DNA from 3 places in the Streptomyces winkii genome. Region 3 is predicted to be linked to each of the others. Evidence: riboswitches for the same ligand, from Rfam matches in the RefSeq annotation. Region 3 holds a riboswitch; each other region holds the start of a gene.
The links. Region 3 has a riboswitch for cyclic di-AMP ahead of QQM67_RS05110 (transglycosylase family protein). Riboswitches for the same ligand answer to the same signal wherever they lie in the genome.

Region 1 (7,287 bases), on a different contig from region 3:
AGCTGAGCAGCACATCGGCGCCCTCCTCGCGCAGCACCTCCGCCAACCTCCGCGCGGCCTCCTCGGTCTCCGCCCGTACGAACCGGGTCCGGTCGGGCGGATCGGGGTAGAGCACCGCCCCGTGCCCGCTGTCCGCGTACCCCAGATGCACGACCCGCCCGACTCCGAGCACGGCGGCACTGGTCCTCAACTCCCGCATCCGCGGCGGCTCTCCGCCCTCGGGCACCTCCCCCATGAGCCCGTCCGTGGCCACGACGACCACCACCCGATGCCCCTCGGCGGCGGCCCGCGCCAACGTACCGCCGGTGAGCAGGACTTCGTCGTCGGGGTGGGCGTGGAAGGCTACGAGGGTCGGCATTCGCATCTGCCTCTCCTGGGAGATCACGCGAGTGGGACTGTTCCGGCACTCACGATTCCGAACCGTGGTCGAGCGATACGGGGACCTCTCGATCTGACCAGCGGGACCGACGCCCGCTCGCAAAGCCCGTGAGTCCGTACACGAGGTCTTACGATCGGCTCAAGGCAGACCCAGACGACCGAGAGGCAGGCCGAGGCTCGTGGATGAAGAACTGCTCGCGTTGCTCGCCGGGCACAGGCTGGGTGTGCTGGTGACCCTGAAGCGGGACGGGCGGCCGCAGTTGTCGAACGTCAACTACACGTACGACTCGGCCCGTCGGCTCATCCGGGTCTCCGTCACGGCCGACCGCGCCAAGACGCGCAACCTGCTCCGCGATCCGCGTGCGAGCTTCCACGTGCGCAGCGACGACGGCTGGGCCTGGACCGTGGCCGAGGGCGACGCCGAGTTGACGCCCGTGGCCGCCGACCCTCAGGACGAGACCGTCGAGGAGCTGATCGAGGTCTTCCGTGCGATCCAGGGTGAGCATCCCGACTGGGACGAGTACCGGGCGGCGATGGTCGCCGACCGGCGTCTCGTCGTGCGGCTCCGCGTGCAGCACGCGTACGGGCAGCCGCAGCGCTGATCCGGGCGTGACCGCGGGCTACGCCGAGGCCTCCGTCAGCAGCTTCGCCTCCTCCGGGGTCAACTGGACGTCCGCGAGCGCCAGTTGCGGCTTCAGCTGGTCGAGGGAGCGGGCGCTCGCGATCGGGGCGGTGACCGTGGGGCGGGTCAGGAGCCAGGCGAGGGCGATCGTCGCGGGGGCGGTGCCGTGGGCCTCGGAGATCTGGTCGAGGGCGGCCAGTACGCGGGGGCCGCGCTCCGTCTCCAGGAACTTGGACGCCCGCTCGGCGCGCGGGCTGCCGTCCGTGCCGTCCGTGCCGTCCGAATGTCCGGCGCCCGGCCGGTACTTGCCCGTGAGGAAGCCCATCGCCAGCGCGAAGTACGGCATCACCGCGAGCCCGTGCCGCTCGGCGGCCTCCGCGAGCGGACCCTCGTAGGTGTCGCGCGAGACGAGGTTGTAGTGCGGCTGGAGCGCGCTGTAGGCGGCCGCGCCGGCCTCGGCGCTGAAGGCGAGCGACGCGTCGAGGCGCTCCGGTGAGATGTTGGACGCGCCGATCTCGCGCACCTTTCCGGCCCGTACGAGGTCGTCCAGCGCCGTGATGATCTCGGACACCTCGACGGACTCGTCGTCGAAGTGCGTGTAGTAGAGGTCGATGCGGTCGGTGCGCAGTCGGCGCAGCGAATCGTCGGCGGCGGCCTTGATGTTGGCGGCCGAGAGACCCTTGCGTTCGGCGCTCGCCCCCACCTTCGTGGCGATGACCACGTCGTCCCGATTGCCGCGCGCCGCCGTCCAGTTGCCGATGACGGTCTCGGACTCCATGCCGCCGGGGACGCCGTGGCGCCTGCCGGAGTAGGAGTCGGCGGTGTCCACGAAGTTGCCGCCCGCGGCGGTGTAGGCGTCGAGGACGTCGAAGGAGGCGGCCTCGCCGGCCGTCCAGCCGAAGACGTTCCCGCCCAGGCACAGCGGCGAGACGGAGAGGCGGCCGAGGGGGCGGCGCGAGGCGAGCCCGGCGCTCGCCGGGGCAGTGGCGTCAGGGGAGTTGGGCTCAGACATGCACCCGACGGTAGCGCGTCGCCGCGCCCGGCCGGAGAGATAAGACCGACGGTCCTGGTGTCGGGGGGTGGTCCACCAGGACCGCCGGAGCATGGGGGTGGGGCCGTGCCCGAAGATGACAGGCCCCCGTCCGCCGCCGCCTCGTCCCCTCCTTTGTGTACGCCGAGGGGCATGGGCGAGTCGTGCGTGGTCCAGCGCACCTCGACGGTGCGAGGCGGCGGCGGCGCGACAAGTCATCACGTCGGCCAGTCGTGCATGTGGAGATGTTGAGATACGGCGTCACGCCCGCGGGAGGGGAGAAGCCGCCGCGTGTACGAGTCCTCGTACGGGTGCGTGTGACGGCGGCACCATGCGTCGTGCGCCGTGCCTCCGCAGCGGTGTCGGAGAGGTGACGGTAGCGGTGACCGTGTGCGTGCGCCAGGGGCCGGGCCGGGTCCGGTGCCGGACGCCGCGGCCCGTCCGCGGCCAGGGCGTCAGGGCGTGAGGCCCTTGCCCCGCAGCCACGCCAGGGGGTCGATGGCGGCGCCTCCGCCCGGGTGGACCTCCAGGTGCAGATGGGCACCCGTGACGTTCCCGGTGGAGCCGACGCGGCCGATGAGCTCGCCCGTACGGACTTTCTGGCCCGCGGAGACGTTCATCGACGACTGGTGGCAGAACCAGAGTTCGGTGCCGTCGTCCAGCTTCAGGATCGTGCGGTAGCCGAACGAGCCGGCCCAGCCCGCCTCCTTGATGGTCCCGGAGTGGATGGCCCTGATGGGCGTCCCGGAGGAGGCGGCGAAGTCCTGGCCGGTGTGGCCGTTGGACCACAGGCTGCCGGACTCGCCGAAGGTGGAGGTGAGTTGGTAGCCCGAGACGGGGAGCTTGAAGCTCTTGGCGAGCTTGGCCAGGCGTGCGTCCTCCGCCTTCTGGCGCTGCTCGGCGAGTGCCTTCTTCTGTGCCTTGTCGGCCTTCGCCTGCGCCGCGTCCGCGGCCTTCGCGATGGCGGCGTCCTTCGCGGAGTTCTCCGCCTGCGACTGCTGCTGCTGAGCCTGATCGAGGATGCGGGAGCGGAGCGCCTCGCCGGCGTCCGTACGCCCCGCCTTGGTGTCGCTCTCGGTGAGAGCGGCCTGGGTGAGGGGCTGACCTGCGACGGTGTCCTCGGAGCCGCCGGAGAGAAGCTTGACGCCCGGCAGGTCCTTGGCCTTGCCCGCCGCATTCGCGACGTCCTGCATCGAGATGGACGTCGACGGCTTCTCCTGCGCGGTGGCCATGCCGCCCGCGCCCACCGCCGCGATCATGCCGACACCGAGTACGGCGCCGCTGCGGGCCATGCTGCCGCCACGCTGCTTGGCCAGCTTGTGCCGCCCGCGCACGGGGCGCACGTCGTCCTCGGTCGGGTTCCACTCCTCGAAGGGGGCGGGGCCGCCGGGAGCGGTGCCGAAGGCGTCCGGAACGGGCGGCACTTCACCCGCACCGAACTCGTACATGCCGAACTCGGGCGCGAACTCCTGCGTGGCGTATGCCCCGTCGGAGCCGTAGCCGTAGCCGTCGGAGCCGTAGCCGTACGTGCCGTGCGAACCGCCGTCCGTCTCGTACGCGTCGTACGTCTCGGTCAGCTGCGAGGCGTACGTGTCGTACTCGCCGGACTGCTGGTACGCCGGTCCGAAGCGGTCGAACCGATGGTGTGCGCCGTCGTCGCCGTAGGAGCCGTAGTCGCCGTATCTGCCGGACTCTTCGTCTTCGAGGTACGGGTCGTACGTGCCCTCGGGGGCATGCCTGTTGGACGCCACGGGGGCGTTCTCCTTTCCTTCCCTTTCGCCTACCGGGTTAGCTGACGGGTTCGGAGCAGGAAGGTCTCCTACGAACTGCCCGCCCGTGGGCGGAACTTGCCGATTCACCCCATCCCCGCCGCGTCGAGCGGCAGGGGGTGGTTCCCCGGTTCCTTTGGTGCAGCGGTATCGAGTTGTGGCTCGGGGTGGTGCACGTTCAGGATTCGGCGACGGCGCACGGAGCCGTCTCTCGTGACGGCAGTGACGACCGCGCTGCGTTATGGAACGTTAATAGAGCCGTGGCCGTGATTCCAAGCGGTTCCGGCGAGATTTGTAGCCACGTGAGCTGCATCTTCCCGGACAGGTGGGGTCAATTGGGGCGTGCCGTCACTCTGCACCGCGCGTGGGATCGCTGTGCGTGACCGGTGAACCGTACGTGAAGGAGCGTCAGTTGGGCGCGGGTGTGACCGGGCCGGCGGAGCGGCGGCTCGGCGTCCGCTGCCCGAAAGGCCGTCACTCCGCTCCGTCGCCGCGCTGCACCGCCACCAGCGCCAGGTCGTCCGTGGCCTCGCCGCCGACGTACGCGGCGACGTCCGCGAGCACGGCGTCGAGCAGCGCGTCGGGGTCGCGGAAGACGCGGCCGGCGAGCCTCGTGCCGGGCTCGAAGAAGGCGCCCGCCTTGTTCCGCGCCTCGGACAGCCCGTCCGTGTAGAAGAAGATCTGCATGCCGTGCGGGAACGTGATCTCGTCGACGTGGTCGGGCCATTGGCCCAGTTCGGACATGCCGAGCGGCAGCGCGGGCTCCGCCGGTTCGAGGAATTCGTTGCGTCCGCCGGCGAGGAGCAGCGGCGGCGGATGCCCGCGGTTGAGGAGCCGCAGAGAGCTGGAGTTCCCCGCGGGGATCTCCGCGATCACCGCGGTGGTGAAGTCCTCGTAGGCGTCCGCTCCGGTCCGGCGCTGCCGCTCCCTCAGCAGCGCGTGGTCGAGGCGCCGGGCGACCGCTTCGAGGGTGGCCTCCTGGTCGGCGGCCTCCCGGAAGGTTCCGACGGCGACCGCCACAGCCCGTACGGCCTCCATTCCCTTACCCCGTACGTCCCCGACGATCAGGCGCACTCCCCGCGGCGTCTCGTGCACGGCGTACAGATCGCCGCCGATGCGGGCGTCGCTCTGCGCCGCTTCGTAGCGTGCCGCGATCCGCAGGTCGCCGATCCGGGAGGGCGGTGCGGGCAGCACCGCGAGCTGAGTGCTCTCGGCGATGGTCCGTACGGAGGCGAGGGCCGCACCCGTGCGGCGCAGCAGGAGGTTGATGCCGACGGCGAGGAGCCCGACGGCGGCGACGGTGACCACCGTGGTGAGGTCGTCCTGTTCGCGGGGAGTGGTCACCAACAGCAGGACCAGGGCGAGCGCGGCCGCGGAGACGCAGCCCGTCAGAGCGGTCACGAGGGTCGAGGCGAAGGGTGCCGCCACAAGTGGGGCGACCGTGAAGAACGGAGAGCCCGGCAGCCCCTGATCGGTGGTCACACTCAGCAGGACTCCGACCGTGATCAGCACGGCGGGCACGGGCAGCGCGAAGAGGCGTGCCGCCCCGGGCGCGCTGATGATCCGGCGCAGCGGTGTGCTCCGGCCCGCCGCCCGCGGTGTCCGCGGCCATTCCCCGCCCGGCCGCGTCCGCGGAGTCCGCCGTTCCCTGCCCGGCGTCTTCCGCGGCTTCCGCCGGACCGACCTGTCACCGCGGGGCTCCTCCACTGTTCCACGGTGAGGGGCGGCATCGGACCGGGCAACTCAAGCGGCCGCGGCGGACCGGCACCGACGGCGTCAGTACGGGCAGTACGAGCCGTACGCGCCGCACCGGCCGCCGTGCGGCGCCGTTTGCCCGGCGTTCTGACGGGAACCGGGCGGTATGTCCTATTCACAGAAGCTGCTTGCCTGCGCCGGCGCCCTCCGCGCCGTACTGCCCCACCCCGAGCGGCAGGGACGGGTGCTCGCCGCCATCGAGAAGACCGAGCACGACCACCGCCTCGATCCGCCGCTTCAGGGAATCCAGCGGGCCGTCCACGCGCTTCCCCTCAGCGACGAGGACCGCGACGTCCTGCACGGGCACTGGCTCGGCCACCCCGTGCATCCGCTGCTCGTCCAGATCCCGATCGGCACATGGCTCTCCGCGGCCGTGCTGGATCTGATCCCGGGCAAGCGGCGGCACTACGCGCCCGCGCTGCTGATCACCACCGGGCTCGGCGCCGCGGTGCCCGCCGCCTTCACCGGATGGATCGACTGGGCGGAGCTGCGGAAGCCGCAGATGCGCGTCGGTCTCATCCACGCGCTCGCCAACTCGACCGCCATCGCGCTGTACGCGTCGTCGCTGGGCGCCCGGCTGCGCGGCCGTTCCCTGCGCGGGCGCGCGCTCGGGTACGCGGGGCTCGCGGCGGTCGGCGTCGGCGGCGCCCTCGGCGGGCACCTCGCGTACCGGCAGGCCGCGGCCGTCAACCACGCCGAGGACATCTCCGTACGTACGGAGCCGGGCTGGCACGAGCTGGGAGCACCGGCGGACTTCCCCGTCGGCAAGGCGGTCCGGCGGACCGTGGGGGAGATGCCGGTGGTCGTCGTGCGGGAGGGCGGCGGCGCCGTACACGTACTGGCGGACCGGTGCAGCCACATGGCCGGGCCGCTGTCACAGGGGGAGATCGTCGACGGGTGTGTGCGCTGCCCCTGGCACGGCAGCGTCTTCCGGCTCTCGGACGGGTGGAACGTGGGCGGTCCGGCGACCTCGCCGCAGCCCGTCTTCGAGACGCGGCACGTGGACGGGAAGGTGGAGGCCCGCCTGGCGTGAGTCCGCACGGGACGCCGAGCCGGATCGGCGCCCGTGCCCGAGACTGAGGAGAGGCCGGAGCAGCAGCGGCAGCCGGCGCGCCCCGTGGAAGGGAACGGACGGACGTGGACACGGGAGGCACGGGCAGCAAGAAGATCCCGGGGGCCGTGCGAAGCCTGGGAGGCCTCCCGGACCACATGTTCCACGGCGGGCGGGCACCGAGGCGGATCCGGGACAGCCTGTGGAGCATGCGCCGCCCGGAGCGCGCGCTCATCACCGGCCTGGACAGGACCCCGCGCACGGAATGGCTGCCCCGTTGGGTCAAAGCGCTGCCGCCGGCACTCGTCGTGCTGGCCCTCGTGCTGGAGCTGGCCACCCCGACGCGCTATTCGTTCGCCTCGTTCCTGACCGCCGCCGTCGTGCTCGCGGCTCTGCTGACGCGGCCCCTCGCGACGCTCGCCGTGGGCGTGCTCTCCATCGGCCTGCTCACGGGTCTGCATCTGGCCCTGGAGGACGTCTATCCCGACAACGTCACGGGCCCGATCGTCACGCTCGTACTGGTCACGGGCTTCTCCATGCTGCTGGCCATGATCCTGGAACGTACGACGCTCCAGCTCGTCCAGGTCAACGCCGTCGCCGAGGCGACGCAGCGCGCGCTGCTGCGGCCGCTGCCGGAACGCGTGGGCCCGGTGCGTCTCGCGGGCCTCTACCGTGCGGCCGA
Region 2 (7,287 bases), on a different contig from region 3:
TCATGAGCGTGATGACGCCGGTCTCCTCGCCCGCCTCTTCGTCGGGGATCTGGTCGGAGTCCGCGACGAGGGCCACCTGCTCCAGGAAGTCGGCGAGCGTGCCCGGCTCCTCCTCGCCGCGCTCCTGCTCGAACTCCAGGGCCACGGCGGCCAGTTCCTGGAGGTTCTCGATGCGCGTCTCGTCCTGCGGATCGGTCGACGACTGCAACTCGGCGAGATAGCCGGTCTGTTCGAGCACGGCCTCCAGCACCGTCGCGGGTCCGGCGCCCGACTCGACGACCGTGCGCAGCTCCTCCATCAGTACGTTGAAACGCCGCACCGCGTTGGCCGAGCGGGCGGCCATCCCGTACGCCTCGTCCACGCGCGCGAGCGCCTGCGGAAACGTGATCTTCTCGCGGAGCGCGAGCGCCTCGATCATCGCCTCGGCCCGGTCACCGATGCCGCGCTTGGGCACGTTCAGGATGCGGCGCAGCGGCACCGCGTCCTCCGGGTTGGCCAGCACCCGCAGATAGGCCAGTACGTCGCGCACCTCACGGCGCTCGTAGAAGCGGACGCCGCCGACGACCTTGTACGGCAGCCCGACGCGGATGAAGACCTCTTCGAAGACACGTGACTGCGCATTGGTGCGGTAGAAGACGGCGACGTCGCCGGCGCGCGCCTCGCCCTCGTCGGTGAGCCGGTCGATCTCGTCCGCGACGAACTGCGCCTCGTCGTGCTCGGTGTCCGAGACGTAGCCGGTGATGCGGGCGCCGGCGCCCGACTCCGTCCACAGGTTCTTCGGGCGGCGGTTCTCGTTCCGCTCGATGACGGCGTTGGCGGCGCTGAGGATCGTCTGCGTGGAGCGGTAGTTCTGTTCGAGGAGGATCGTCGTGGCGTCTGGATAGTCCTCCTCGAATTGGAGGATGTTGCGGATGGTGGCGCCGCGGAAGGCGTAGATCGACTGGTCCGCGTCGCCTACGACACACAGCTCGGCGCGCTTCGGCGCCGGGCGCGGCCGCTCGCCTTCCTCACCCCCGCCGGTGCCCTCGCCCTGGACGGCACTCTCAGCGGCTCCCTCACCCGCGACCTCACCGCCGCCCTCACTCGGGGCCTCGCCGGTGCCGACCAGCTCCCGCACCAGCATGTACTGGGCGTGGTTGGTGTCCTGGTACTCGTCGACGAGCACGTGGCGGAAGCGGCGCCGGTAGTGGTCAGCGACGTCGGGGAACGCCTGGAGCAGATGGACGGTCGTCATGATGATGTCGTCGAAGTCGAGGGCGTTGGCCTCGCGCAGCCGCGCCTGGTACATCGTGTACGCCTCGGCGAGAGTTTTCTCATACGCCCCCGACGCCTGCCCCGCGAAGTCCTCCTCGTCGATCAGTTCGTTCTTGAGGTTGGAGATCTTGGCGCTGAACGCCTTGGGCGGATACCGCTTCGGATCGAGGTCGAGATCCCGGCAGACCAGCGCCATCAGACGCTTCGAGTCCGCCGCGTCGTAGATCGAGAAGGACGAGGTGAAGCCGAGCTTCTTGCTCTCGCGGCGCAGGATGCGTACGCACGCGCTGTGGAAGGTGGACACCCACATCGACTGGGCGCGGGGCCCGATGAGTTCCTCCACCCGCTCCTTCATCTCGCCCGCCGCCTTGTTCGTGAAGGTGATGGCGAGAATCTGCCCGGGATGCACATGTCGTGCCGCCAGGAGGTAGGCGATCCGGTGCGTGAGGACCCGGGTCTTGCCGGAGCCGGCGCCCGCGACGATCAGCAGCGGCGAGCCGGTGTGCTCGACGGCCGCGCGCTGCGCCTCGTTCATCTCCGCCAGCAGCGCGTCCGCGTCGACGACGACCCGCGGCGAACCGCCCCTGTGATACGAGCCCGTGCCGCCCGGACCGGCCCCCGCAGGGCCGCCCGCTGGGCCTCCGGCCTGGATGGGGGGCTCTCCGGCCGCCCCCTCGGGGCCACTTGGCCCCTCCTGCCCGTCCTGCCCGGGAGTGGCGCTGCCCTCCGCGCGCACGGGTGCGAGGTCCGCCAGGAAGCTGTCGTCGAAGAGGCTGCTCATCGTCGGAGAAGTCTAGATTGCCGCGCCGACACCGCGCCGCCACCTCCCGCACGGGATAACGAACAGATATCGGACGTATCACCTAACGGCCTTCACAGACGCCCCACATCTCGCTACGGTGCCGTGCCAGGCGGTCCGCACCAATGTCCGGCGAAAGCGTCGGCACGGGCCGCCTCCGCCGAATCCGACGGGCATCCGACGGTCGTACGACAGACGCTGCCGACGGAGCCGGGGACCCACCGCGTGCGCCGACAACCGGCGCAGGCACCCGGGGTGAATCGGGAAGTCGCACCACGGAAGCACCGTGCACGACCCGTAGGGCCGCCTTCCGAGAGCCCGAACCCGTCAGCTAACCCGGTAGGCGGTTCACGGAAGGAGTTGCGGGTCTTGGCGTCCCACCGCAAGCCGCGCACCCGGATACTGAAGTCCGCCTCGACGAAGCGGGGGGTGCTCGGCGTCACCACGGCCGCGCTCGCCTCCGTCTCCCTGCTCTCGCAGAGCGCCCAGGCCGCCCCGGACGACAAGCCGTCGATCTCGGAGGTCAAGAAGAAGGTCGACAAGCTGTACCAGCAGGCCGAGACCTCCACGCAGAAGTACAACGAGGCCAAAGAGAAGACGGACGCACAGCGCAAGAAGGCCGACAGATCCCTCGACGAGGCGGCCGAGCGCACAGCGAAACTCAACGACGCCCGCCGCACCCTCGGCAACTACGCGACCGCGCAGTACCGCACGGGCGGCATGTCGCAGACCGCGACCCTCCTGCTCACCGAGGACCCTCAGCAGTTCTTCCAGCAGACGCACATGCTCGACCGGATGACCGGCCGTCAGAAGGAGGCGGTCACCGACTTCGAGAAGCAGCGGAAGGCGGCCCAGAGCAAGCGCGAACACGCCACCGAGGAGCTGGCGTCGCTCAGCGCGTCCCAGAAGGCGCTGAAGAAGAACAAGCAGGAAGTGCAGGACAAGCTCGCCGAGGCGCGGAAGCTGCTGTCGAAGCTGACGGCGGAGGAGAAGGCCCGTCTGGCGGCGATCGAGAAGAAGAAGCAGGAAGCGGCGCGCAAGGCGGCCGAGCGCGCCGAGGAGGCCCGCCGCGAGGCCGAGAAGGGCGACGGCTCCCAGACGGGCGGCGGTTCGCACTCGTCACAGGTCGAGAAGGTTCTCGCCTACGCGAAGGCGCAGTTGGGCAAGCCGTACGTGTGGGGCGCCACGGGCCCGAGCTCCTTCGACTGCTCGGGACTCACCCAGGGCGCGTGGAAGGCCGCCGGCATCTCTCTGCCCCGTACGACGTGGGACCAGGTGAAGGTCGGCACGAAGGTCGCCAAGTCCGACATGAAGGCGGGCGATCTGGTCTTCTTCTACGACGACATCAGCCACGTCGGCATCTACGTCGGCGGCGGGCAGATGATCCACGCGCCGAAGCCGGGTGCGGACGTGACCTACGAGGACGTCAGCTACATGCCCTTCCACTCGGCGGTGCGCCCCGGCTGACGCCCGGAGGCGACCCCGGTCCGCACACCCGCGGGCAGGGGCGAGCCGCGGGCCGTCATGGCGAGTTCGCCGGCGGGCCCGTCAACGCCGCGGGGAGGGCGCCGCTTTCACAGCGCGGCAAGGCTCACAGGACGGACGTCAGGTCCACAGCACGGCGATGAAGATGTTCGCCACCGTCAGGGCGCCGACCGTGCCGAAGAGGGACGAGGGCACTTTGTCCTCGTCCCTCTTCACGTACACCAGCCCGAGAATCACCACGAGCAGCGCGAGCTTGACGCCGATCTTGACGTTGTTCACGGGATCGCCGTTGGCCTCGTCGAGCCCGACGAGGACCATTCCGGTCAGCAGCATGGTGAACGCGCCGTGCAGCATGCCGGGCACGAAGCGGGCCTCGTCCGCACGCATCGCCTTCATCTGGAAGAAGAAGCCGCCCAGCAGGGCCGCGATGCCGATGATGTGGAGGCCGACGAAAACGTGTATGAGTACGTCCATGGCTCGGGAGCCTATGGCCCGTCCCGTCTCCGGCCGGACGCGGCCTCCCCCTGGGGGCCGGGCGCGGGCCGGCTCACCAGCGCACCGGCAGCTGCTTCACTCCACGCATCAGCATCCCGGGCACCCACTGGAGCGCCGACTCGTCCGCGTCCGCCGTGATGCCGGGGCAGCGCTCCAGCAGTGAACGGATCGCGACCCGCCCCTCCAGCCGGGCCAGCGGGGCCCCGAGGCAGTAGTGCAGCCCGTGCCCGAAGGCGATGTGGCCGCGGGCGTCGCGCCGGATGTCGAAGCGGTCCGGTTCCTTGAAACGCTCCGGGTCGCGGTCCGCGTCGGCCATGGCGATCAGCACGGTCGAGCCCGCCGGCACGGTCACGCCGCCCATCTCCACGTCCTCGACCGCGAGACGCTCCGTGCACGTCTCGACGGGGCCGTCGTAGCGGAGCATCTCCTCCACGGCTCCGTCGATCAGGCTCAAGTCCGAGCGCAGCTCGGCGAGTTGGCCGGGGTGGTCGAAGAGCGCGCGCATGCCGTTGCCGATGAGGTTGACGGTCGTCTCATGGCCGGCGATGAGCAACAGCACCGACATGCCGATGAGTTCGTCGGGCGAGAGCCGGTCGCCGCCGTCGTCGACGGCGTGGATCATCTTGCTGAGCACGTCCTCGCCCGGATCGGCTCGCTTGGACTCGATGAGCCCCGCGAGATACGCGGGCATCTCCTCGTACGCGCGCTGCTCCGCCTCGGGGCTGGTGCGGGCGACCATCTCGTTGGACCAGCCGCGGAAGGCCTCGCGGTCCAGCTCCGGGACGCCGAGCAGTTCGCAGATGACGGTCATCGGCAGCGGGAAGGCGAGGGAGGCGATCAGGTCGGCGCGCCGCTCGTCCCCGGTGAGCATCGCGTCGAGCAGATCGTCGGTGATCTCCTGGATGCGGGGCTCCAGCCGCGCGATGCGGCGCGGCGTGAACTCCCCGGCCACCAGCCGCCGCAGCCGCGTGTGGTCGGGCGGCTCCGCCATCAGCATGTGCGCCATCGCGGGCTGGGCTTCCGCGGTGTTGTCGATCCGGTCGAAGCCGCCGTGTCCCAGCCAGTCGCGGCTCAGCCGCGGGTCGGTGAAAGCGGCGCGGCACGCCTCGTGACCGACGACGAGCCAGAACTCCTCGCCGCCGGGGGCGCGCACGTGGTGCACGGGGGCCTCGGCTCGCAGTGCGGCGTAGACGGGGTAGGGATCGCGGACGAAGTCGGGGCTGAGCTGGGACAGTTCGGCGATGCCGTCCGCCGCCATGTGTTCCCCCAAGGGTGGTCGAGTCGGTGCTGCTCCGGGTCCCCCGGCACGCTAGCCGCCGCAGCTGCCCTGGAAGAACCTCGATTTCGGACAATTGAGCGCATCCTCGCAACGCCCGGACGGGCCCCCTCGGGCCTCCAGCCCGGGCGGTGCCCCCTGCCGTCGTCCTGCCGGGAGGCGCCGCGTCGACCGGCGAAGCCCCGTCTCACACGGCCGGGTGACGAACGGCGCCCTGCCGCCGTCGTCCCTCTGCCCGTAAGGCACAATGCGCCTTTCACGCACGTGTTGAGAGGCGGGGTTGCACAGTGGCCGTGGACACGGCACGGGACGGAACGAGCGGCGGTGGCGGCGAAGGCGACGAGGCCGTCCCGCTCCAGAAGTCCGTCTCCTCGGGCGCCTCTTCGGGCAGCGCATCAGGGACCGCTTCGGGAACCTCGTCAGGCGGCTCGCCGCGTGCCCACTCCACCTCCTGCACCTGCGGCGACTGCCCGCACGGCGCCCGGGAGGGACACCGGAAGGCCCTGGCGGACTTCCGCCGCCGCCGCGACGAACTCGCCGCCGGGAAGGGCCTTCCCGCCGCCCTCGCCCACTCGCCCGGCGCCTCGCGCCAGTGGGTCTCCGACGAGTTGACGCGTGCCGCCCGTACGGTCGCCGACCGGGCGCGCGAAGAGGGCGCGGTGCGGCTGGGCTCCGTGTGGCGGCACACCGTCATCGGCGTCTGGGCCGCCGTCGGGGCGCTGCTCGTCGCGCAGTTGCTCACCGCACTGGTGGTGGGATGGACGGCCGGGCGCACCGCTTCACTGATCGCCGCCGTGCTCGCGGCGGGCGCGGTCTCGCTGGCCGCGCATCTGCACAGGGCGCGCGGCGGAGCACTGGCCCCGCTCATCGGCGAGGACAACAGGCTCTCCACGTCGCGCACGGTGGCGGCGTCCTGGGTGCTCCTCGCGGTGTACGACATCCTCGTCCTCGCGCTCGAACTCGCGGGCCGCTCCGGTCCGTCCGAGCGTCAGGCTCTGATCGAGGGGCTTGAACTCTCCCGTGGCGCGGGGCTGTTGACCGTCCTCGCCCTGAGCTGTGCCGTGGCCGTCTTCGTACGCCGCACCGTCGCGGTGCGCGTGCAGCACCAGCGCCTCCAGAAGGTGCGCGCCGACCGTCCCCGCGCCTCCGACCTGCTCACCGACGACTCGGGGCGCGGCTCGTTCTGCGACGTGCAGTACGTCCTGGTCAGCGGCGTCGCCGTGGTCTTCGCCGCCGTCCGTCTCGCACGCCAGCCCGACCAACTGCCCGACCTGCCATGGGGCCTGGCTCTGCTGGTGATCGTCTCCGCGGCGACGTATCTCACCGGCAAGTACGCGGAGGGCGGCCGTCCCGTGGTGCTCTCGGTCGTACGGGCCCGCGAGATCGGCGACCTGCACGCGCCGATCCGTACCGGTGACGACATCGAGATCCGCGGCGCGGGCTTCGTGCCGCCGGGCGCGGGCGAACCGGAGCGGCTGTCCCGGATGGTGGTCAGGGTCGGCGCGGTGCATGTGCCGGTCCCGCTGATCCCCGTCGGCGGCGGCTTCTCCAACCCCGCGGACGCGACGCTCACCGTGCCGGTGCCGGTGGAGGTCGAGCCGGGCCGGGTCGAGGTCCAAGTGGTCACCGCCGCGGGAGTCGAGACCAACCGCTACCCGATCGACGTCGCCGACTGACGCGTCGCCGACTGACGCGACGGAGCGGGGCGACGGCGCGGAGTCGGGCGACGAGCCGGGACCCCGGGCGGTCCGGATGCGGATGTCCGGAACCGATTGATCCCCTTCTGTCGCGAATGCGCCCTCACCAGCAGAGTGTTCATCCGCGGATGGTGCCTGAGATCGTTCAGAGAGGGTGTGTGCGGGGCCACGTCCGCGTACCGTAGCGACTCGACTCCAGCCCAAGCCGAACGTGCATGCGGCAGAGGCGGCAACTACGGAAGGTGGGACGTGTCATGTCTCTGGCGGATCAAACCAGGACA
Region 3 (7,287 bases):
CGCCTCGCGGAAGGCCGTCGACGAGGGCATCACGCTGGACGAGGCCCTGGAGGAGGAAGAGCCGGCCCTGCGCGAGATGCTGTCCGGGGAACGGCTGCGGGACCTCACGGACCCCACGCACTACACGGGATCGGCGCCCGCCCTGACCGACCGCGCGCTGCGGCGCGGACCCGCGCGCGTGCACACCACTCCGGCGGGGAAGGCGCAGAGCACGGGGGCGGCGCCGTCGCAGGCACCCGGGGCGGCGCCCCGGCCCGTCACCGGGGAAGACACAGGCCACGACACCGGAGAGCGGTGACAGACCATCGGCATCGGAATCCCATCTCCCGCGTCGCCCGGAGACGACGAACGCGGCGCGCCTCGCAGCTCACGAAGTCCCGGAGAGATCACCGTGACCGCATCCGCCGCGGCCGGCATGGCCCCGCTCCCGTACCACCGGCTGGACGGTCCCGCGGACGGCAAGCCGATGATCCTGGGCCCGTCGCTGGGCACCTCCCTGGCGGTCTGGGAACCCCAGCTGCCCGCGCTGATCCGCACCCACCACGTGCTGCGCTGGGACCTGCCCGGTCACGGGGCCTCCCCCGCCGAGCCGATGGCGGGCTCCTCCAGCGAGCTGATCCCGACCGACGGCTCCGCGACCGTCGGCCACCTCGCCGAGCTCGTGCTCCGCGCCGCCGACGCGCAGGGCTGGGACGAGTTCGCCTACGCCGGGGTCTCGCTCGGCGGCGCCGTGGGCCTGCACCTCGCGGTGCACCACCCCGAGCGGCTCACCGCGCTCTCCCTGGTCTGCTCCTCGGCCCGCTTCGGCGAGCCCGCCGCCTGGCGTGAGCGGGCGGCGGCCGTACGGGCGCAGGGAACCGAGTGCATGATCGCGTCGCGTCCCGGGGTGTGGTTCGCGGCCGAATTCGAATGCACGCCGCACGGTACGGCCTTGATCGAGGACCTGCGCTGCACGGACGCGGCCGGGTACGCGGCGTGCTGCGACGCCCTCGCGGCGTTCGACCTGCGCGACCGGCTGGCCGAGGTGACGGTACCCACCCTCGCCGTCGCGGGGCGCCTCGATCCGGCCACTCCGCCCGCGCACGCCCGCGAGATCACCGACGGCATCCCCGGAGCCGCGCTGGTCGAGGTCGCGGGGGCGGCGCATCTGGCCAACGCCGAATTCCCGGACGCGGTGACCTCCGCGCTGCTCGTCCACCACGGCGGGCTGCCGGGACAGCAGGAAGGGTGGTGAAGCGGGGGGAGCCCGTGAGCCCGGGGGCGTCCGAGAGCCACGGGGAGCCTGAGCAGTCCGAGGGGCACGCGGGCCCTCCGGGGTGCGGTTTCCCGGCGCCAGTCCTCCGGCCGCTCTCTCGCGCGGTGCGCCGGGCCGCCATACGCTGAGTCGCATGAGCTGGACAGCGCGCAGCATTCCCGACCAGAGCGGTCGTACCGCGGTGGTGACGGGAGCCAACAGCGGCATCGGATATGTCACTGCGCGCGAACTGGCGCGCCGCGGGGCGAGCGTGGTGCTCGCGTGCCGCAGCGAGCAGCGCGGCGCGTCGGCCCTGGACCGGCTGCTCTCCCAAGTGCCCGAGGCCCGCGCCGAGTTGCGCATGCTGGACCTCGCGGATCTGTCGTCCGTAAGGGAGTTCGCCCGGACGCTGCCCCACGGGAGCATCGATCTGCTGATCAACAACGCGGGGCTGATGGCGGTGCCGTACGCGCGTACCGCCGACGGCTTCGAGATGCAGTTCGGCGTGAACCACCTCGGCCATTTCGCCCTGACGGGGCTGCTGTTGGAGCGGCTGCTGGCCGCGCCGGGTGCGCGCGTGGTGACCGTCGCCAGCATGGCGCACGTGATGTCCAACATCGACATGAGCGATCTCGGCAGCGCACGCCGCTACCGCCCCATGGCGGCGTACGGCGCGTCGAAGACCGCCGGCCTGCTCTTCGTCCGGGAGCTGGCGCACCGTGCCGACAGCAAGGGTCTCGATCTGACCGCCACGGCCGCACATCCCGGCTACGCCCGCACCGAGTTGCAGGCCAAGGGCCCGCGGCTGGCCGGGCAGCCGCGGCGTGAACGGCTCACGCGGCTGTTCACGGACGCGGTCGGCGCCTCGGCCGACCAGGGCGCGGCTCCCGTCCTGTACGCGGCGACGGCGCCGTATGTGCAGGGCGACTCCTTCTACGGGCCGCGCATCCTGGGGGTGCGGGGTGGTCCGGGGCCGGCGTGGCGGGCGCCGTGGGCGCGCAACGACATCGCGGCGGCGCAGCTGTGGGCGGCCTCGGAGCGGCTGACGGGGGTCACGTACCGGGGGCTGTGACCCGGTGCGGCCCCTGCGGACGGCGTGAGCCGGGCCGGGCCTTCCGTGCCGAATCCCACCTCAAGCCTCCGTTCAGAAGCCTCGGTTCAGAAGCCTCCGTTCCGGGCCCTTGGTGCACGGGCGCGGCGTCGGGCATGGTTTCCTGCGTCCGTCCACTCGTCCAGTACGCGCAGTACGTGCGGCCCGTCCAATCCGCCAGGTCCGTCCCGCGCGACCCGCCTGAACACCCGCAACAGCCCGCCCGGCCCGAAGAGGAGGCAGCCGTGATCCGTGTGCTCGTCGTCGACGACGACTTCATGGTGGCCCGGCTGCACAGCACCCTCGTCGAGCAGGTGCCCGGCTTCACGGTGGCGGGAGCCGTGCACAGCGGCACCGAGGCGCTGGCGGCCGTCCGCGAGCTGCGCCCGGACCTCGTGCTGCTCGACATGTACCTCCCCGACGTGCCCGGCCTGGAGGTCCTGCGGGAGCTGCGCGGAACCGCGGCCCCCGAGGAGGGCCCGGACGTGCTGGTCGTCACCGCCGCCCGCGACGCCGAGACCGTACGGGGGGCACAGCGCGGCGGAGCCGTGCAGTACATCATCAAGCCCTTCGAGGGGCAGTTGCTGAAGGAGCGGCTGAGCCGCTACGCGGAGCGCCGGGCGGCGCTGGCCGCCCTCCAGAAGCCCGAACAAGGCGATGTGGACCGGCTGTTCGCCGATACGGCGGACCCCGCGGGCGCTCCGGGCGACGCGGCACCGGCAGGCACGGCAGGCACGGCAGGCACGGCGGACTCCGCCGGCCACGCCGCCCAATTCGGCCCCGGCGGCGCCGACGCCTCCCGTACCGCCGCCCCCGGCGCACCCCACCCGCACCCGGCGGGGCCCGGCCCCGCCGGCCCGGCGCGGCTGCCCAAGGGCCTCACCGAGCAGACGGCCGCCCTGGTCCGCGCCACGCTGGAGGCGGAGACCGACCCCGGCGGCCTGTCGGCCTCCGAGTGCGCCGGGCGCAGCGGCCTGTCCCGGGTGAGCGCGCGCCGCTACCTGGAGCACTTCGTCTCTCTCGGGACCGCCCGCGTCACGCTCCGGTACGGCACCACGGGCCGCCCGGAGCGCCGCTACCACCGCGTCGACCTGCCCCGTCCCGAGGCGGAGGCGGAAAAGCGGCCTGACGACCGCGGTGAACACGTGATTCACACCACAGAAAATCCGTGACCCGCATCACACCGAATACGAGGCCTTCGATCCGTCCCGCTCAATTCCCTTGTACCGCAAGGAGAATGGAACAAGGCCGGTTAACCCGTACATGCCAATTCGGGTGATCTTCTCCTGCGGTGGCTTCTGCGCCTTTCTTGTGGTGACGAATTCCTTCTGATTAACGTGCAACCGCACCGCGTCTCCCGTGCGGTGGTCCGCAGACCGGGACGCCGAATCCTGCCGCCCGGTTCGCGGAAAGCTCACAATCCCAATCCGGCAGGAGCGGGGGACCCAAGGTAAGCGCCGCGCGTTCCGCATCCGAGAAGCGCACGGCTAGGGGTGAAGCCGCACACGAATGCCCCCTCGCATTCGCCACGGCCGGGCAACTCCAGCCCGAATCCGACAGCTCACCTCGCAGGCGCAGGAGAGGAACTGAACTATGTCCGGACGCGGTCGACACCGTCGTCAGCCCAATCGCCGTATCTCGCGCAGAGTTTCGCGCACCTCCCTCGCAATCACCGCGGGCGGCGCGGGAATCGCCCTTCCCTTCATCGGCACCGGCACCGCGCACGCCGCCTCCGTGGACACCTGGGACAAGGTCGCCCAGTGCGAGTCCACGGGCAACTGGTCCATAAACTCCGGCAACGGCTACTACGGCGGCCTCCAGTTCAGCCAGAGCACGTGGGCCGCGCACGGCGGTACGGAGTTCGCCCCGCGCGCCGACCAGGCCACCAAGGAAGAGCAGATCCGCGTCGCCGAGAAGGTGCTCGACAGCCAGGGCCCCCAGGCCTGGCCGTCCTGCGGCCCGAAGGCCGGACTGAGCCGGGACAGCGCCGCGCCGGACCTGTCGTCCGGCTCCGGCAAGAAGGCCAAGCACGCCAAGCCCGCCGCGGACGACTCGGCCAAGAAGGCCGAGAAGGAGTCGTCCAAGAAGTCCGAGAAGAAGAGCACCGAGAGGTACACCGTCGAGACCGGCGACACCCTCAGCGCGATCGCCCGCGACCACGACACCGAGGGCGGCTGGCGCAAGCTGTACGACGCCAACCGCAAGGTCGTCGGCTCGGACCCCGACCTGATCCACCCGGGCCAGAAGCTGTCGCTCTCCGGCGACGGCGGCGGCTCCGGCGGCGCCGAGGGCTCCAAGTCGCAGGGCGGCGAGGCACCCGGCGCGGGCACGGCGCAGCCGTCCGGCCAGAAGTACGGCAACAACCTCGACGGGTGGATCCGCGAGGCCCTGGACGTCATGAGGGCCAAGAACATCCCCGGCACTTATGAGGGCATCAGGCGGAACATCATGCGGGAGTCGGGCGGCAATCCGAACGCCGTCAACAACTGGGACATCAACGCCCAGAACGGCACACCGTCCAAGGGTCTGCTCCAGACGATCAAGCCCACATTCGACACCTACCACGTCGAGGGCACGTCCTTCAGCATGACCGACCCCGTCGCGAACATCGCGGCCGCGTGCAATTACGCGGCGGCCAGGTACGGTTCGATCGACAACGTCAACGGCCCGTACTGACAGGCCCGTCCGGCAGCCCTGACGCTGCCGGCGGACAACTCGATAAATGCGCGGTGCGGTTCGCCGGCACGAGGATTCGGCGGAACGAATCCCCGAATCAGTGAATGAGCGGATCACGCATTGCGGCACGGATGGCGGCCTGTTCACCGAGCAATTCGGTGGACGGCCGCCATCGGCTTTTCCCCCGCGGGAAACCTTCCACCGAAACCCACAACTGGAACTCGCAACTGGAACGCCGCAGTTGGACGTCACGGCTGGAACGTGTCGTCCGCCCGCACCGCCACTTCGAGAACCAGTGGCCGTGTGCTGTCGGGGAGTTCGGGCAGCAGCGCGTCCAATTCCGAGAGCAGTTCGGCATATCCGCCGACACTGCGCGCGGAACACCCCAGTGCCCTGGCCATTCCGGAGACGCTGACTTCCTCGAAGTCGGGCCACGGGGCGGTGTCTTCGTGTCTGTCCGCGAGCCGGTCCATGATCGCGTACCGGCCGTTGGCGAGGACGACGAAGACGACGCCCACCCGGTACCGCACAGCCGTCCAGAGCGCCTGTATCTGGTAGAGCGACGACCCGTCGCCGACGACGGCCACAACCGGCCGCCGCGGCGCACCCATCCGTACGCCGATCGCGGCCGGCAGCGCGAACCCGAGCGCGCCCATCGCGGCGCTGAGGAAGCCCATCGGACGCCGCGCCGGCACGAGCGCGTGCAGATCGGGACGGCTGGACGGGGTCTCCTCCACCAGCACCGTCTCCTCGGGCAGCCGCCGCGCGAGCTCCGCCAGCACATGCGCGGCCCGCAGCGGCTCGCCCTCCCCGGGCGGGTCCGGCGGTGCGGCGCGGCCCGCGCGCGCCTGCGCGGCCTGGGCTCCGGCCCGCTCGACGCCCACGTCGTCCTTGCGTACGGTCTCGGCCAGTGCCGTGCAGAACGCGGGCAGCGCGGCCACCACGGCGAGATCGGCCGGTGCCCGGTGCGCCTCCGCTGGGTCGTCCGTGACGAGCGCGAGCCGTGTGCCCGGGTGCACCAACGGCCCGTCCTCGTACGGGTATTGGCGGAAGACGGGAGCGCCGACGCTCAGCACCGCGTCATGCGGGCCGAGAGCCTCCCGAAGCCGCGTACGGTCCGCCGGCAGATGCCCGGCGAAGAGCGGATGGTCCTGCGGAAAGCCCGCCCGTGCGCCGAACGACTCCTGCCACACGGGACAGCCGCGCCGCTCCGCGAGGAGCGTCAGCGCCTCCCAAGTGACGAGGTGGTCCGCACCCGCCCCGACGACCAGCGCCGGCGCGGAGGCCCCGTCCAGCAGCCCGGCGACCTCCCGTACGGCCCCGGTGTCGGCGGCGCCCGGCAGGCGGAGCTCCGCGGGCGCGGGCAGCGGCAGCTCCTCGGCGGGCTGCGCCCAGTCGTCCATCGGGACGACGACCAGCACGGGACCGCGCAGCGTACGGGCGGCGTGCGCGGCCCTGGCGATCGCTCCGGGCACGTCCTGTGCACGCGGCGGCGTCTCCGTCCGTACGGGATAGTCGCCGGCCAGCTGCTCCAAGTGCCCTGCGAGAAACGGCTCCTGGACGAGGTGCCGCCGGTCCTGCTGCCCGACGATCACGACCAGCGGCGCGCGGTTGACCCGCGCCGTGGACAGCGCTCCCACCGCGTTCCCGAGGCCCGCGGTGGTGTGCAGCAGCGCGAGCGCGGGAGCCTCGCGCGCGAGGGCGTAGCCGATGGCCGCCCCGACGACGGAGCCCTCGTGCAGCGCGAGCACGAAGCGGATGTCGTCGGGGAGGCCGGCGAGGAAGGGCACCTCCGTCGAGCCCGGGTTGGCGAACACGGTGGTCAGGTCGTGCCGGCGCATCACGTCGAGCGCCGCCTCGCGGACGGTGGGCATGGATGGGGAACTCCTGTTGCCGTGTCGGGGCAGGACCGGCGGCTGCCGGTGCTCGGTACTTCCGTCTCGGAGTCGGTGCTGGTCAGGGTCCAAGGGCACTGGTCAGGGTCCAAGGGCGCGTGGGCGTGCGGCCCGTCCCGGGCTCAACCGGGCTGCGGCATCACCGACTTGGGGCCGTCACTGGGCCACCGCCTCCGTCGAGCGGTGGCGTACCTGCGACAGGACGAAGAAGCCCGCGACGACGATCGCCGTGTCCAGCCAGACCGCCGCCTCCCAGCCTCCCGTCTGGTCCCGCAGCACACCGCTGATCGCGGGAGAGAGCACCGCGCCCGTCTCCCCGATGAGGTTCTGCATGCCGAACGCCGAGCCCCGCAGCCGCTGCGGTGCGATCTCGGCGGTCAGGGCGTGCCCGA

Region 1: it holds a riboswitch for cyclic di-AMP, as region 3 does, so the genes downstream of both, QQM67_RS21560 (M23 family metallopeptidase) here and QQM67_RS05110 (transglycosylase family protein) in region 3, are expected to answer to the same signal.
Region 2: it holds a riboswitch for cyclic di-AMP, as region 3 does, so the genes downstream of both, QQM67_RS01665 (C40 family peptidase) here and QQM67_RS05110 (transglycosylase family protein) in region 3, are expected to answer to the same signal.

The regions. Positions count from the first base shown of each region.
Region 1 covers NZ_JASTTH010000007.1:22,070-29,356, forward strand. The annotation lists gene QQM67_RS21545 (PIG-L deacetylase family protein) at 1-364, opposite strand, end outside; gene QQM67_RS21550 (PPOX class F420-dependent oxidoreductase) at 558-980, shown strand; gene QQM67_RS21555 (aldo/keto reductase) at 999-2,012, opposite strand; gene QQM67_RS21560 (M23 family metallopeptidase) at 2,486-3,478, opposite strand; cyclic di-AMP (ydaO/yuaA leader) riboswitch at 3,793-3,956, opposite strand; gene QQM67_RS21565 (PP2C family protein-serine/threonine phosphatase) at 4,274-5,506, opposite strand; gene QQM67_RS21570 (Rieske (2Fe-2S) protein) at 5,661-6,587, shown strand; gene QQM67_RS21575 (PP2C family protein-serine/threonine phosphatase) at 6,815-7,287, shown strand, end outside.
Region 2 covers NZ_JASTTH010000001.1:346,036-353,322, reverse strand. The annotation lists gene pcrA (DNA helicase PcrA) at 1-2,035, opposite strand, end outside; cyclic di-AMP (ydaO/yuaA leader) riboswitch at 2,240-2,415, shown strand; gene QQM67_RS01665 (C40 family peptidase) at 2,423-3,520, shown strand; gene QQM67_RS01660 (hypothetical protein) at 3,659-4,012, opposite strand; gene QQM67_RS01655 (cytochrome P450 family protein) at 4,086-5,291, opposite strand; gene QQM67_RS01650 (hypothetical protein) at 5,603-6,985, shown strand; gene QQM67_RS01645 (DoxX family membrane protein) at 7,261-7,287, shown strand, end outside.
Region 3 covers NZ_JASTTH010000002.1:164,521-171,807, reverse strand. The annotation lists gene QQM67_RS05130 (lyase family protein) at 1-298, shown strand, start outside; gene QQM67_RS05125 (alpha/beta fold hydrolase) at 392-1,234, shown strand; gene QQM67_RS05120 (oxidoreductase) at 1,389-2,306, shown strand; gene QQM67_RS05115 (response regulator transcription factor) at 2,570-3,496, shown strand; cyclic di-AMP (ydaO/yuaA leader) riboswitch at 3,734-3,912, shown strand; gene QQM67_RS05110 (transglycosylase family protein) at 4,059-5,000, shown strand; gene QQM67_RS05105 (thiamine pyrophosphate-dependent enzyme) at 5,249-6,874, opposite strand; gene QQM67_RS05100 (MFS transporter) at 7,052-7,287, opposite strand, start outside.